4 regions of the Mesorhizobium album genome follow, and region 1 is predicted to be linked to each of the others. Evidence: riboswitches for the same ligand, from Rfam matches in the RefSeq annotation. Region 1 holds a riboswitch; each other region holds the start of a gene.
What was found. A riboswitch is a leader RNA that binds a small molecule or an ion and turns the genes downstream of it on or off. The one in region 1 is predicted to bind cobalamin.
Positions count from the first base shown of each region.

Region 1 (3,179 bases):
CCATGCCCAGGGTGTGGCCTTCGACACCAGGCCGCTCCAGGGCGAGCCGCCGACGGCGCGCTCGATGATCTTCGTCACGCCGGATGGCGAGCGTTCGATGAACACCTATCTCGGCGCCTGCATCGAACTCGGGCCGGAGGACGTCGAGGCCGACAAGGCCGCCGGCGCCAGGGTCACCTATTTCGAAGGCTATCTGTGGGATCCGCCGCGCGCCAAGGAAGCGATCCGGCAGACCGCGAGGCTGGCGCATGCCGCCGGCCGCGAAGTGTCGATGACGCTATCGGATTCCTTCTGCGTCGACCGCTATCGCGACGAGTTCCTCGAGCTGATGCGCTGCGGCACCGTCGACATCATCTTTGCCAACAGCCACGAGATCAAGTCTCTCTACGAGACCTCCTCGTTCGAGGAGGCGTTGGCCGCCATCCGCAAGGACTGCAGAATAGCCGCCGTCACCCGTTCTGAGAAAGGCTCGGTCATCGTGCGCGGCGACGAGACCGTCACCATCGAGGCGACGGCGATCGAGCAATTGGTCGACACGACCGGCGCCGGCGACCTCTATGCCGCCGGCTTCCTTTACGGCTACACGACCGGACGCAGCCTCAAGGAGTGCGGCGATCTCGGCTCGCTGGCCGCCGGCCTGGTGATCCAGCAGATCGGCCCGCGCCCGCGCCAGAACCTGCGCCGCGAGGCCGAGCAAGCCGGGCTGCTGTAGGGGCGTGCCAAGGACTAGCTTCCTTCCTCCTAGTGAAAGCTGTTTAGGAAAGCGCGGGCAAATCGAAATGTCGCACGTGCATCCCGTTGAGGGCGGTTTTCCTCTTGGCGTTCCAGTCTAGTTACCGGAACGCGGAAACGGGTTGGGGCCACTTACCGGTTTCAGGGGATCTTGATATCAGTTGGCGCGCGGACGCCCACATTGGCGTACTCCAGCAAGAGACCTATTCTAGCCTCGCAGTTCTGCTGGGGGCGCCACCCTGCCCTTCCGCCAAATCGGTCCGACCAAAGGCCCTGCAACCCTTGCGCAGCCGAGCCGGATCGCACCGTCTGGCACAGTTCTGCACAGCGCCCATTTGCCGATTTGGCCCGGCCACCTGCAGCGGGCAAGGTCTGGCTTCATCTAGCCAATCTGCCTTACCGCCTGCCGAACTAAACATATTCACGATCCAAACGCCCCTTGTTCGTCCCTCCACGCGGCTTGGAAATCACTGCGACGGTACAAAGCGCGTCCACATAATGACATAAAGATTTCTTTATGCGAGATTGACAAAAGAGCGGACTGCTGTGATTGTGTCCAAGCCATGGTTCTCCGTACGGCGCTGCCGCAGCGGAGCTAAGAAGCCGGTGCGATGCCGGCGCTGCCCCCGCAACTGTTAGAGGCGAGCCGACCCCACTCATGTCACTGAGGCGAACAGCCTCGGGAAGGCGGGTAGAGGCGATGACCCCTGAGCCAGGAGACCTGCCACGGCGAACTATTGTCCACGGGCGGGGTGTCTCGGTGGCCGCTGCAGCCCGGCGTTCGTACCGGCCTACTGGCGCCTTCATTGTCCCCCACGCCCCAACCATCGGGGTATCGCATTGAAGATCATGCTGGCTACCTATTTCGGGCCGCTGGGAGACAATCTCGAGACAGCGATATCGCTGCCCGTGGCCGGCCTGCATCTTGATCTCTCCCATGCTCCCGAACAGTTGGAGACGGCTGGTCGGCTCGCGCCCAAGGATCTGGTGTTATCGCTTGGCTTGATCAATGGCCGCAACGTCTGGCGCGCGAACCTCACTGCCATTCTCGACCGCATCAAGCCGATCGTCGCGGGCTGGCCCTTGGATCGAGTCGAGATCGCGCCTTCGTGCTCGATGCTGCATGTGCCGATCGACTTGCGTATGGAGACGGCACTGGATGCGAACATCAGGTCGTGGCTCGCCTTCGCGGCCCAGAAGACCGACGAGTTGGTCATCCTGGCTCGGGCTTGTCCCAAGGTAAAGACGCCGTGGCTGGCGAGTTGAAAGCTTCTACCGAGGCTGCCGCGACTCGCGCAACATCCACGAAGGTCCATGACCCGCTCGTTGAAGGGCGGATCGCCGACATCAAAAGCGCCATGAAGCAACGAAAGAGCGCATTTGCCGAGCGTTCCAGGGTCCAGGCCCGCACGCTCGGCCTGCCGCCGTTCCCGACGACGACCATTGGATCCTTTCCGCAGACGCCTCAGGTGCGCAAGGCGCGTTCCGCTCACGCGAAGGGCCGGCTCAGCTATGTCGACTACGAAACCTTTCTGAAGAAGGAGATCGAGGCTGCTATTCGCTGGCAGGACGAGATCGGGCTGGACGTGCTGGTGCATGGCGAGTTCGAACGAAACGACATGGTACAGCATTTCGGCGAGCAACTTTCCGGCTTCGCCTTCACCGAACATGCCTGGGTGCAGAGCTATGGGTCGCGCTACGTGCGTCCCCCCATCATCTTCGGCGACGTATCGCGCCCCAATCCGATGACTGTGCGCTGGTGGCAATTCGCCCAGTCGCTTACGCAAAAGCCTGTCAAGGGAATGCTTACAGGCCCAGTGACCATTCTCAATTGGTCTTTTGTTCGCGACGACGTACCCCGCTCCGAGGTCTGCCGCCAGATCGCGCTCGCTGTTCGCGATGAAGTGACGGACCTCGAAAGATCAGGCGCAAGGATGATCCAGATCGACGAGGCCGCGTTTCGCGAAGGCTTGCCGCTGCGCAAGTGCGACTGGAAGGTCTATCTTGACTGGTCGGTCGAATGCTTCCGGATCGCTTCAACAGGTGTAAAGGACTCGACTCAGATCCATACCCACATGTGCTATTCGGAGTTCAACGAGATCATCGACGCGATCGCTGAGCTGGACGCGGATGTAATTTCGATTGAGACATCGCGCTCGGCAATGGAACTGCTGGACGCCTTTACGAGCTCTAAATATCCGAACGAAATCGGTCCCGGAGTCTATGACATCCACTCACCGCGCATTCCGGAAGTCGCCGAGATTTCGGAGCTCGTCATGCTTGCCCGCGAGCGACTCTCCGATGGTCAACTGTGGATAAATCCGGACTGCGGCCTCAAAACTCGCAAATGGGAGGAGGTCCGCCCTGCCCTCATTAACATGGTTGCGGCAGCATGCGCCATGCGGGAGAAACAGCAGGCTGAGCTCGCGCGGCCCCTGTGACCCGTA
Region 1 covers NZ_JAVIIW010000024.1:5,135-8,313, reverse strand. The annotation lists gene RFN28_RS20190 (adenosine kinase) at 1-712, shown strand, start outside; cobalamin riboswitch at 1,280-1,475, shown strand; partial or broken gene metE (5-methyltetrahydropteroyltriglutamate--homocysteine S-methyltransferase) at 1,573-3,173, shown strand.

Region 2 (3,179 bases), on a different contig from region 1:
CACATCTCGACCGACCCCGACGGGCCGATGTCGTTTGCGCTGTGGGGCGGGGTTGTCGGCTTCGGCGTCGTCTCAGTCGCCGTCTACTGGATCCGCGAATACATCCTCTATGTGCTCAAGGCCGGCCACATCGCCGTCATGGTCCACCTGATCGACGGCCACGACGTTCCCGACGGCCAGGGCCAGATCGCCTATGCGAAGGAAGTGGTCACCCAGCGTTTTGCCGAGGCCAACATCCTTTTCGTCGTCGACCAGCTGGTGAAGGGCGCCATCCGCGCCATTACCGGCCTGATCGGCGGCATCGCGGCGTTCCTGCCCATTCCAGGCTTGAGCGGCATCGTCAGCTTCATCAACACGGTCATCCGCCTGTCGCTGACCTATGTCGACGAGATCATCCTCGGCTACAATATCCGCATCAATTCGAGCTCGCCTTTCGAGACCGCCAGGCAAGGCGTCGTGCTCTATGCGCAGAACGGCAAGCACATGGTCAAGAACGCGGTGTGGCTGGCTGTGATCATGTGGGGCGTGTCCTTCGTCATCTTCCTTTTGATGCTGGCGCCCGCCGGCGCGATCCTCTGGGTCATGCCGGGCCAGCTTGCCGGCTGGGCCTTCGTGCTGGCCATCGTCTTTGCCTGGGCCTTCAAGGCGGCCTTCATCGAGCCCTTCGCCATCGCTTCGCTGATGCAGGTCTATTTCGACACCATCGAAGGCCAGGTCCCCAATCCGGAATGGGACCGGCGCCTGGCCGAAGCGTCGTCCAAGTTCAGGGAGCTTCGCGACAAGGCGCTCGGCACCTTCGGCGGCTCGCGCTGGGATTCGCCAAGGGCTGCTTGATCGGCAACCCTGACCCAGGAAGGCAGCCTGATCACGGCTTCGCCCTTTCGCCGGAACCAAGTCGGGTGATCGCCGATTTGAGCGCCGCCTCGCCGGCGCCGCAAAAGGTCTCGCTCATCACCAGTTCGGAGAGCGGCAGGCGCTTGCCCCAGCCATGCGCTTCGAGATCGGGCCGCGGCGCGAATTCCGAGACGCGGCCGACGCAGAGATAGGCGATCGGCGTCACATGCTCGGGGATCGCGAGCAGCCGCTTCAGCGCCTCGGTCTCGATGATGCTCACCCAGCCGACGCCGACGCCTTCTGCCCGCGCCGCCAGCCAGAAATTCTGCACCGCGCAGACGGTGCTGTAGAGGTCCATCTCGGGATTGTGCCAGCGCCCGAGCGGCGAATCCTTCGAGCGCTGCCGGTCGCAGGTGATGCACAGGTTGAGCGCGCTTTCGCAGATGCCTTCGAGCTTCAGCTTGCGGTAGAGCGCCTGCCGCTCCGCTTCGATCGCCGGCAGTTCCTGCTCGCGCGCGGCGAGGAACAGGTCGCGCACCTGCCGCCTTCGCTCGCCATCGCGGATGACGATGAAGTTCCACGGCTGCATGTAGCCGACCGACGGCGCGTGATGGGCGGCCATCAGCAGCCGCGCCAGCACGGCATCGTCGAGATCGTCCGAAACGAAATGGCTGCGCACATCGCGCCGGGTGAACATCGCCCGGTAGACCGCATCGCGCGCCGATTGGTCAAAGTCATCGCCGCCCACGGCGGCCGTTCGTGCCTGCATCGCTTGTCCCCTTGCGACAGCAGTCCTCCGCCTGACCATGCGGATGACCATGTCTGCCGGGCCGGTCTTCTGGCTCGGGATCGTCCCGCTCCGGCGCCTTCCCGTCTTGGACAGTGGCATTTGCCGGCGCGGTCCCCCTCACAGCGTTGGGCACGCCACGGAATTCAACCGTGTTCCCGATTCTCCCGCGTCTGCGGGCACCAGGCAGCACGACGACTTTACCGCGAAGCTTCAGCCGCGCCAATGCCGCCTGCGACATGGGGAGGCGCGATTTTCCCCAGCCATTCGGCGCTGCAACATGGTCATTCGGGCCGCGGGTGCCTAAATTAGGCGCCATGACCACCCGTCTCTACACCCATCCGGTATTCCTGGAACACCTGACGCCGCCCGGTCACCCCGAGCGGCCCGACCGGTTGCGCGCCATCGAGCGCGTGCTGGACGACGAGGCTTTTTCGGCGCTCGACCGCGTCAGAGCGCCGGAAGGCGATGAGGCGACCATCCTTTACGCGCACCCGGAAGATTTTGTTGCCCGCATCCGCGCGGCTATCCCCGCGAGCGGCATCGTCTCGATCGACGCCGACACCAGCGCCAGCCCGAAGAGCTGGCAGGCCGCGGTGACGGCGATCGGCGCCGCCAATGCGGCGATAGATGATGTCTTCGAAGGCCGCGCCGCCAACGTCTTCGTTGCCGCCCGTCCGCCCGGACACCATGCCGAAAAGACCACAGCGATGGGCTTTTGCCTGTTCAACACCGCGGCGATCGCCGCCCGCCATGCGCAGAAGAGGCATCAGGCCGAGCGTGTCGCCATCGTCGACTGGGACGTGCACCACGGCAACGGCACGCAGGACATTTTCTGGGACGATCCCTCGGTTCTCTATTGCTCGACCCACCAGATGCCGCTTTATCCGGGCACCGGCGCGAAGAGTGAAACCGGCGTCGGCAACATCGTCAACGCGCCGCTTGCGCCGCGCACCGGCAGCGAGACTTTCCGCGACGCCTTCCTGTCGCGCGTGCTGCCGTCGATCGATGCGTTCGCGCCAGACCTGATCATCATTTCCGCCGGTTTTGATGCGCACCATCGCGATCCGCTGGCCGAGATCAACCTGACCGAGGATGATTTCGACTGGGCGACCGGCCAGCTGATGGAGCGCGCCGGGCGTCACAGCGGCAATCGGCTCGTCAGCCTGCTGGAGGGCGGCTACGATCTGCAGGGACTGGCATTTTCGGTCGCCGCCCATGTCGGGCGGCTGATGAAGGGATAGGATATGGCTGGCGAAGGCAATGAGGACGTCAAGGCGATGAGCTTCGAACAGGCGCTCGACGCGCTGGAGAAGATCGTCGATGATCTGGAGCGCGGCGATGTCGCGCTCGACCAGTCGATCAAGATCTACGAGCGCGGCGAGGCGCTGAAGGCCCATTGCGACCGCTTGCTGAAGGCGGCCGAGGACAAGGTCGAGAAGATCAGGCTGTCTCGCGACGGCAAGCCGGTGGGAACCGAGCCGCTCGACCCCGACTAGGTCGGGAGGGGCGGGGAGAAAGCAGGTTTAGGAGTTCAAGCATGTGCCGAAACATCAAG
Region 2 covers NZ_JAVIIW010000017.1:123,009-126,187, forward strand. The annotation lists gene RFN28_RS16280 (hypothetical protein) at 1-834, shown strand, start outside; gene bluB (5,6-dimethylbenzimidazole synthase) at 866-1,603, opposite strand; cobalamin riboswitch at 1,645-1,823, opposite strand; gene RFN28_RS16290 (histone deacetylase family protein) at 1,939-2,865, shown strand; gene RFN28_RS16295 (exodeoxyribonuclease VII small subunit) at 2,869-3,120, shown strand; gene RFN28_RS16300 (DUF2277 domain-containing protein) at 3,162-3,179, shown strand, end outside.
Region 2: another riboswitch for cobalamin. It lies ahead of bluB (5,6-dimethylbenzimidazole synthase); the one in region 1 lies ahead of metE (5-methyltetrahydropteroyltriglutamate--homocysteine S-methyltransferase).

Region 3 (3,179 bases), on a different contig from region 1:
GCTTTTCCGGGTCGGGGCTGCGGTAGGCCACCAGGAACGGCGCTATGATCAGCGCCAGACCGACGACCATCGCCACTGCGATGAAGAGGACGATGGGCAGATACGAACTTAGGAGTGCGCTCATGCGGCGGCTTTCCGTTGGCGGCCAATTCACTTTGATTACAGCAACGGACTCTAATGCGGAAGCGTGACAGATTAACCGCTGAACCGTTTTAGGTGGCCTATGCTGCGACGCGGCGAGGGTTAGCGCAGCGGTTTCAGCGACGCAAGTCAAACCTTGTTCAAAATCCGGCCCTGGGCGCCATATCCGAAGAAACTGGTCCGATCCGCTCCTGTTTGATTTCCTTCGTTTTTTACTCCACTTTTCTCTCCTGACATATCTCCCGCCATTTGCCTGCTAGCATGACATGAATCGCCCGCTGGAAATGCCGGCAAAGGATCAGGGGTAACGGGATAGCCTGATGAAGGAAACGATTTCGCTCGCCATGGCCAGGCGCATCGCGCTCGGTGCGCAGGGCTTCACCGACCCTCGCCCGGCCGGCGAGCCCAACCGCCGGCACCTCGCCCGCGTGCTCTCCCGGACCGGCCTGCTCCAGATCGATTCTGTCAGCGCGGTGGTGCGCGCCCATTACATGCCGCTCTATTCGCGTCTCGGCCCTTACCCGCTGGCGCTGCTCGACAATGCCGCACGCACCCGCAAGCGCGCCGTCTTCGAATATTGGGCGCATGAAGCCTCTTTCCTGCCGGTTGAGACCTATCCGCTGATGCGCTGGCGCATGCAGCGCGCCGAACGCGGCGAGGAGATGTATCTCGGCCTCGCCAAGTGGGGCCGCGAGCGCAAGGAGATGATCGACGAGATTTATAAAGAGGTAGCCGAACGCGGACCGATCGCCGCCTCCGACATCGAAGGCCACAAGGGCAACGGCGGCTGGTGGGGGTGGAGCGAGGCCAAGCATGCCTTCGAATGGCTGTTCTGGGCCGGGCGCATCACCACCGCCTACCGGCGCGGCTTCGAGCGCTATTACGATCTGCCGGAGCGTGTTCTGCCACAGTCTGTGCTGGATCTGCCCGTGCCCTCCGTCGAGGACGCGCACCGCGAATTGCTGCGCATGTCCGCGCGCGCCCATGGCATCGCCACGTATGGCGACCTGCGCGACTATTTCCGCCTGGCGCCGGGCGACACCAAAGACCGCATCGAGGAACTGGTCGAGGCGGGCGAGCTGCTGCCGGTGCGCGTCGAAGGTTGGGATAAGACCGCCTATCTCCACAAGGATGCCCGCTTTCCGCGCCGGATCGCGGCGCGTGCCCTGCTTGCTCCTTTCGATCCCGTCGTCTTCGAGCGCACTCGGACGGAAAAGCTGTTCGGCTTCCGCTACCGCATCGAGATCTATACGCCGGCCGAAAAGCGCCAGTATGGCTATTACGTGCTGCCCTTCCTCCTTGGCGACCGGATCGTCGCCCGTGTCGATCTGAGAGCCGACCGCCCTGCAAGTGTTCTCCGTGTCCACGCCGCCTATGCTGAGGCCGGAGCGCCGCCGGAGACGGCCGCGCAGCTCGTCGAGGAACTGAAGCAGATGCAGGGCTGGCTTGGATTGGAGCGCATCGAAGTCGCGCCGGCCGGCGACCTCGGCCCGGCGCTGGCCGACATTTCGGTGTCGTAGCCGCGCGTTGACAGCCGGATAGCTCTAAGCCTAAATCCGCCACAGACGGTCTTCTCCCGGCAAAGGGAGGAGCCAAGAGGGAATGCGGTGCGGGCAAAAAGCCCAAATCCGCGGCTGTCCCCGCAACTGTGAGCGATGAGCCTCAGCCGAAAGCCACTGGGATATTCCCGGGAAGGCGGCGCCAAGGCGATGACCCGCGAGCCAGGAGACCTGCCGTCTGAGACTTTAAGTATCCGATCGTCCGGCGGGTTTTCCGGGCAAGGAGCCTGGTTTTGGATCGCAACGACAGTCTTCCGGCTAATATCGCGGACATTCCATCCGAGCCCGGCTACGCGTTGGCGGAAGTAACCGTCATCGTCTGCTCCTCTTGCCGCGACGAAACCGGCTCGGACGCGCATCCGCGCGCAGGCACACTCCTTGCCGCGGACGCACGCCGCGCCGCTTCGGGCCAGGAGATCCGCATCCGCACCGTCGAATGCCTCGGCAACTGCAAGCGCCGCCTGAGCGCCGCACTGCTTCGCGACGGCTGCTGGAGCTACGTCTTCGGCGACTTGGACACGACCAGCGGCCCAGATCTCGTCGCCGGCGCAAAACTCTTTGCTACCTCGACCGACGGCCTCATTCCCTGGCGTGGCCGGCCAGATTCCCTCAAGCGTGGCCTGGTTGCCCGCGTCCCTCCCCTCGACATGCTGAAAGACTGACCATGAACGCCCCAGATTCGTCCGGCAACTTCTCCCGTGTTCCCTGCACCGTCGTCACCGGCTTTCTCGGCGCCGGCAAGACGACGCTGATCCGCAACCTGCTCGAAAATTCCAAGGGCAAGCGGCTGGCGATCATCGTAAACGAGTTCGGCGATGTCGGCATCGACGGCGAGATCCTGAAAGGCTGCGGCATCGACACCTGCCCGGAGGAAAACATCGTCGAGCTCGCCAATGGCTGCATCTGCTGCACCGTCGCCGACGATTTCGTGCCGGCGCTCGATCAGATCCTGTCGCGCACGCCGAAGGTCGACCACATCCTGATCGAGACCTCCGGCCTCGCTTTGCCGAAGCCGCTCGTCCAGGCTTTCCAGTGGCCGACAGTGAAGAGCCGCGTGACGGTCGATGGCGTCATCGCCGTGGTCGATGGCCCGGCACTGGCCGACGGCCGCGTCGCCTCCGATATGGACGCCCTGCAGGCGCAGCGCGCCGCGGACGATTCGCTCGACCATGACGATCCGGTCGAGGAGGTGTTCGAGGACCAGATCGCCTGCGCCGACCTGATCATCCTGTCGAAGAGCGACCTGATGGATGCGGCGGGCTCGGCCCGTGCCAATGCCGTCATCGGCGAGCATGTAGCGCGCGCCGTGAAGGTCGTGCCGACCACGCACGGCAAGGTCGATCCGTCGGTGCTGCTCGGCCTCGGCCTCGCCGTCGAGGACGATATCGAGAACCGCAAGACGCATCACGACGACGAGCTCGACCACGAGCATGACGATTTTGACTCCTTCGTTATCGATATCCCATCGATTTCGCATCC
Region 3 covers NZ_JAVIIW010000030.1:50,555-53,733, reverse strand. The annotation lists gene RFN28_RS23125 (NADH-quinone oxidoreductase subunit A) at 1-124, opposite strand, end outside; gene RFN28_RS23120 (winged helix-turn-helix domain-containing protein) at 462-1,661, shown strand; cobalamin riboswitch at 1,691-1,893, shown strand; gene RFN28_RS23115 (DUF1636 family protein) at 1,934-2,362, shown strand; gene cobW (cobalamin biosynthesis protein CobW) at 2,365-3,179, shown strand, end outside.
Region 3: another riboswitch for cobalamin. It lies ahead of RFN28_RS23115 (DUF1636 family protein); the one in region 1 lies ahead of metE (5-methyltetrahydropteroyltriglutamate--homocysteine S-methyltransferase).

Region 4 (3,179 bases), on a different contig from region 1:
ACCGCACCTACCTCGACTTTTCCGAGCTGACGCCGCCGCTGGTCTATTCGGTGGTGCTCTCTTTCTTCGGCCTCGGCTCGGTCTTCGTCACTCTCGGCCTGCTGGCCGCCTTCTGCGGCTTCTTCACCTGGCGCTATCTGCCGAAGTCGTTTTGATCGGCCACCTGGCCGGCCTTCCACATTGTGGCGATTATGCGAGGACCTTAAGCTCGGTCCGCTATCGTCGGCAAACTCGCCGGCGGCCGAAGGAGCAACCGGATGCCTGCAAGAACGATGTCGCTCACCGAGGAATTGGTCGCCCGCTGTTTTCGCGCGGTCGAGGACCCAGGGCCCGATCCTGATGCGCAGCATCTCCGCGACAGCGACTATGAAGAGATGCTGGATGCGTTCGAGGGCGAGTTGCCTGCAGCCGAGCCTCTCTGGCTGTTCGGCTATGGCTCGCTGATCTGGAAGCCGGAGATCGAACATGTCGAGGAGCGGGTCGCCGTGGCGCGCGGCTGGCATCGCTCCTTCTGCATGAAGATGACGCGCTGGCGCGGCACCAAAGAGAGCCCTGGCCTGATGATGGCGCTGGATCGCGGCGGCCAATGCAAGGGCGTCGCCTTCCGGCTGGACGGTGGCGACCGCCGGGAGGCGCTGGACAAGCTTTTCCGGCGCGAGATGACGCTGAAGCCGACCAGCTACCGGCCGCGGGTGCTGCAACTCGCAACCGACAAGGGGCCGTTGCGGGCGCTCGCCTTCGTTCTCAACCGCAAAGGCACGACCTATGCCGGCCCGCTCAGCGAAGGCGAGGTGGTCGAAAGGCTGGCGACCTCCTGCGGCCATTGGGGGTCAGGCGCCGACTATCTCTACAATACTGTCAAGAATCTCGAGGCGCGCGGCATCCACGACGCCCATCTGTGGCGGCTGCAGCAGCTTGTCGCCGCAAGGATCGCCGGCTCCTAGTTCCCAATGCGTGCCGCAATCACGCTCCGACATGGCGGAATTTGGTTTGCCGGGTGCGGCGATTCTGCATATAGTCTGCGCCGTCGTCGGTTCCGTTTTTGGAGCCAAGAGGGAATGCGGTGAGGGCGAACTTCCTGCCCAAAGCCGTGGCTGCCCCCGCAACTGTGTGCGGTAGTCCTCTCCATAAACCACTGAGGGTTTTCCTCGGGAAGGTGGGGAAGGGCGCGGATCCGCGAGCCAGGAGACCTGCCGGCGACAGGAAAGTTGACTTCGATGCCCTCGGGTGGAGGGCGAAAGGACAAGACATGAATACCGCTTCCGTCTCCCTCGGCGCCTCCGTCTCCTCGCAGTCGCGCATCATGCAGCTGACCCTGGCCGCGCTGCTCGGCATCTTCGTCGTCGGCTTCGTCGGCTTCTCGCATATCGATGCGGTCCACAACGCTGCGCACGACTATCGCCATTCGATGGCTTTTCCCTGCCACTGAGCAAGGCCTGACATCATGAATCTGTTTCGCAACGTCGTGTTCATCGCGGCGATCGCGGGGCTCGTGGCGGGCGTGGTTCTCGCCTGCATGCAGGCCTATGCGACCGTGCCGCTGATCCTGAAGGCGGAAGTGTACGAAAAGGCGGGCGGCGGTCATCACCACGATCACGCCGCCGCCAGCACAAGCAACAACGCAATGAGTTCGGCCGCCCCGGCGGACAACGCGATGAGCAGTGCGGCTCCGGCGCCGGCCGAAGCGGCTGCGCCGGCCGAGGATGAGGGCTGGGCGCCGGCCGACGGCTTCGAGCGCTTCGCCTTCAACGTCGTCGCCAATATCGTCACCGGCATCGGCTTCGCGCTGATCCTGGTCGCCGTCTCCGAGTTCGCCGGCGGCATCGGCAACTGGCGGCAGGGCGTGTTCTGGGGCCTTGCCGGCTTCGCCGTGTTCACGCTGGCGCCGGGCCTCGGCCTGCCGCCGGAATTGCCGGCAATGCCCGCGGCCGAGCTTTTGCCGCGCCAGATCTGGTGGATTTCGACAGTGGCGGCAACCGCGGTCGGTCTCGGTCTGATCGCCTTCCGCAAGTCGCTGCCGCTGGCGATCCTCGGTGTTGTGCTGATCGTGGCGCCGCACGTTATCGGCGCGCCACAGCCCGACAGTTTCGAGACGGCGATTCCGGAGGGGCTGCATCATCAGTTCGTGGTCGCGGTGACGCTCACCGATCTAGTTTTCTGGCTGGTGCTGGGCGCAATTGCCGGCGTGGCGCGCGGCCGCTTCACCGGCACGGCGACCAGCCTGCGCGACAGCTTTGCCTGATCGCGCAGAGGGTCGTCTGACCTTCATCCTCGGCGGTGCGCGCTCCGGAAAAAGCGCGTATGCCGAGACCCTGGCGACGGCAAGCCCGTCGCCCTGGGTCTACATCGCCACCGCGCAAGCCTATGACGACGAGATGCGCGAGCGCATCGCGCTGCATCGCGCGCGGCGCAGCGAAAGCTGGGTGACCGTCGATGCGCCGCTCGACCTCACCGGTGCGATCGAGGCTTTGCCTGATCATCAGCCAGTGCTGATCGATTGCCTGACATTGTGGCTGACCAATCATATGCTGGCGGACCATGATATCGAGGCCGAGTGCCGGCGGCTTACGGATATACTGTCACGGCCGCGCGGGCCTTGGTTCGTGGTGTCGAACGAAGTCGGGCTCGGCATCGTGCCGGACAATGTGCTGGCGCGCCGGTTCCGCGACGCCGCCGGGCGGCTCAACCAGCAGGTCGCGGCGGTCGCCGACAGCGTACTGATGATCGTCGCGGGGCTGCCGCTCAAGGTGAAGTGACATGGCCGAAATCGACGACAAGATCATTGACGACAAGGATGCCGAACGCCATCGCGCCAAGATGGCCAAGCGCAAGGCTGTGCAGGATGCCGAGGTTGCCGGCAAGACGATCGAGAAGGGGCTGCTGATCGTCAACACCGGGCCGGGCAAGGGCAAGACCACCGCTGCCTTCGGCCTAGCGCTCAGGATGCTCGGCTACGGCAAGCGCGTCGGCGTCGTCCAGTTCATCAAGGGCAAGTGGCACACCGGCGAAAAGGATGCCTTCGCAGCTTTCGGCGACCGCGTCATCTGGCACACGATGGGCGAGGGGTTCACCTGGGAGTCGCAGGATCTGAAGCGCGACATCGCTGCCGCGGAGGCAGCCTGGGCCAAGGCGCTGGAGTTGATGGCCGATCCGTCGATCAGCCTCGTCGTGCTTGACGA
Region 4 covers NZ_JAVIIW010000005.1:214,691-217,869, reverse strand. The annotation lists gene RFN28_RS06720 (MFS transporter) at 1-155, shown strand, start outside; gene RFN28_RS06715 (gamma-glutamylcyclotransferase) at 258-944, shown strand; cobalamin riboswitch at 1,015-1,212, shown strand; gene RFN28_RS06710 (CbtB domain-containing protein) at 1,250-1,429, shown strand; gene RFN28_RS06705 (CbtA family protein) at 1,445-2,242, shown strand; gene cobU (bifunctional adenosylcobinamide kinase/adenosylcobinamide-phosphate guanylyltransferase) at 2,235-2,756, shown strand; gene cobO (cob(I)yrinic acid a,c-diamide adenosyltransferase) at 2,758-3,179, shown strand, end outside.
Region 4: another riboswitch for cobalamin. It lies ahead of RFN28_RS06710 (CbtB domain-containing protein); the one in region 1 lies ahead of metE (5-methyltetrahydropteroyltriglutamate--homocysteine S-methyltransferase).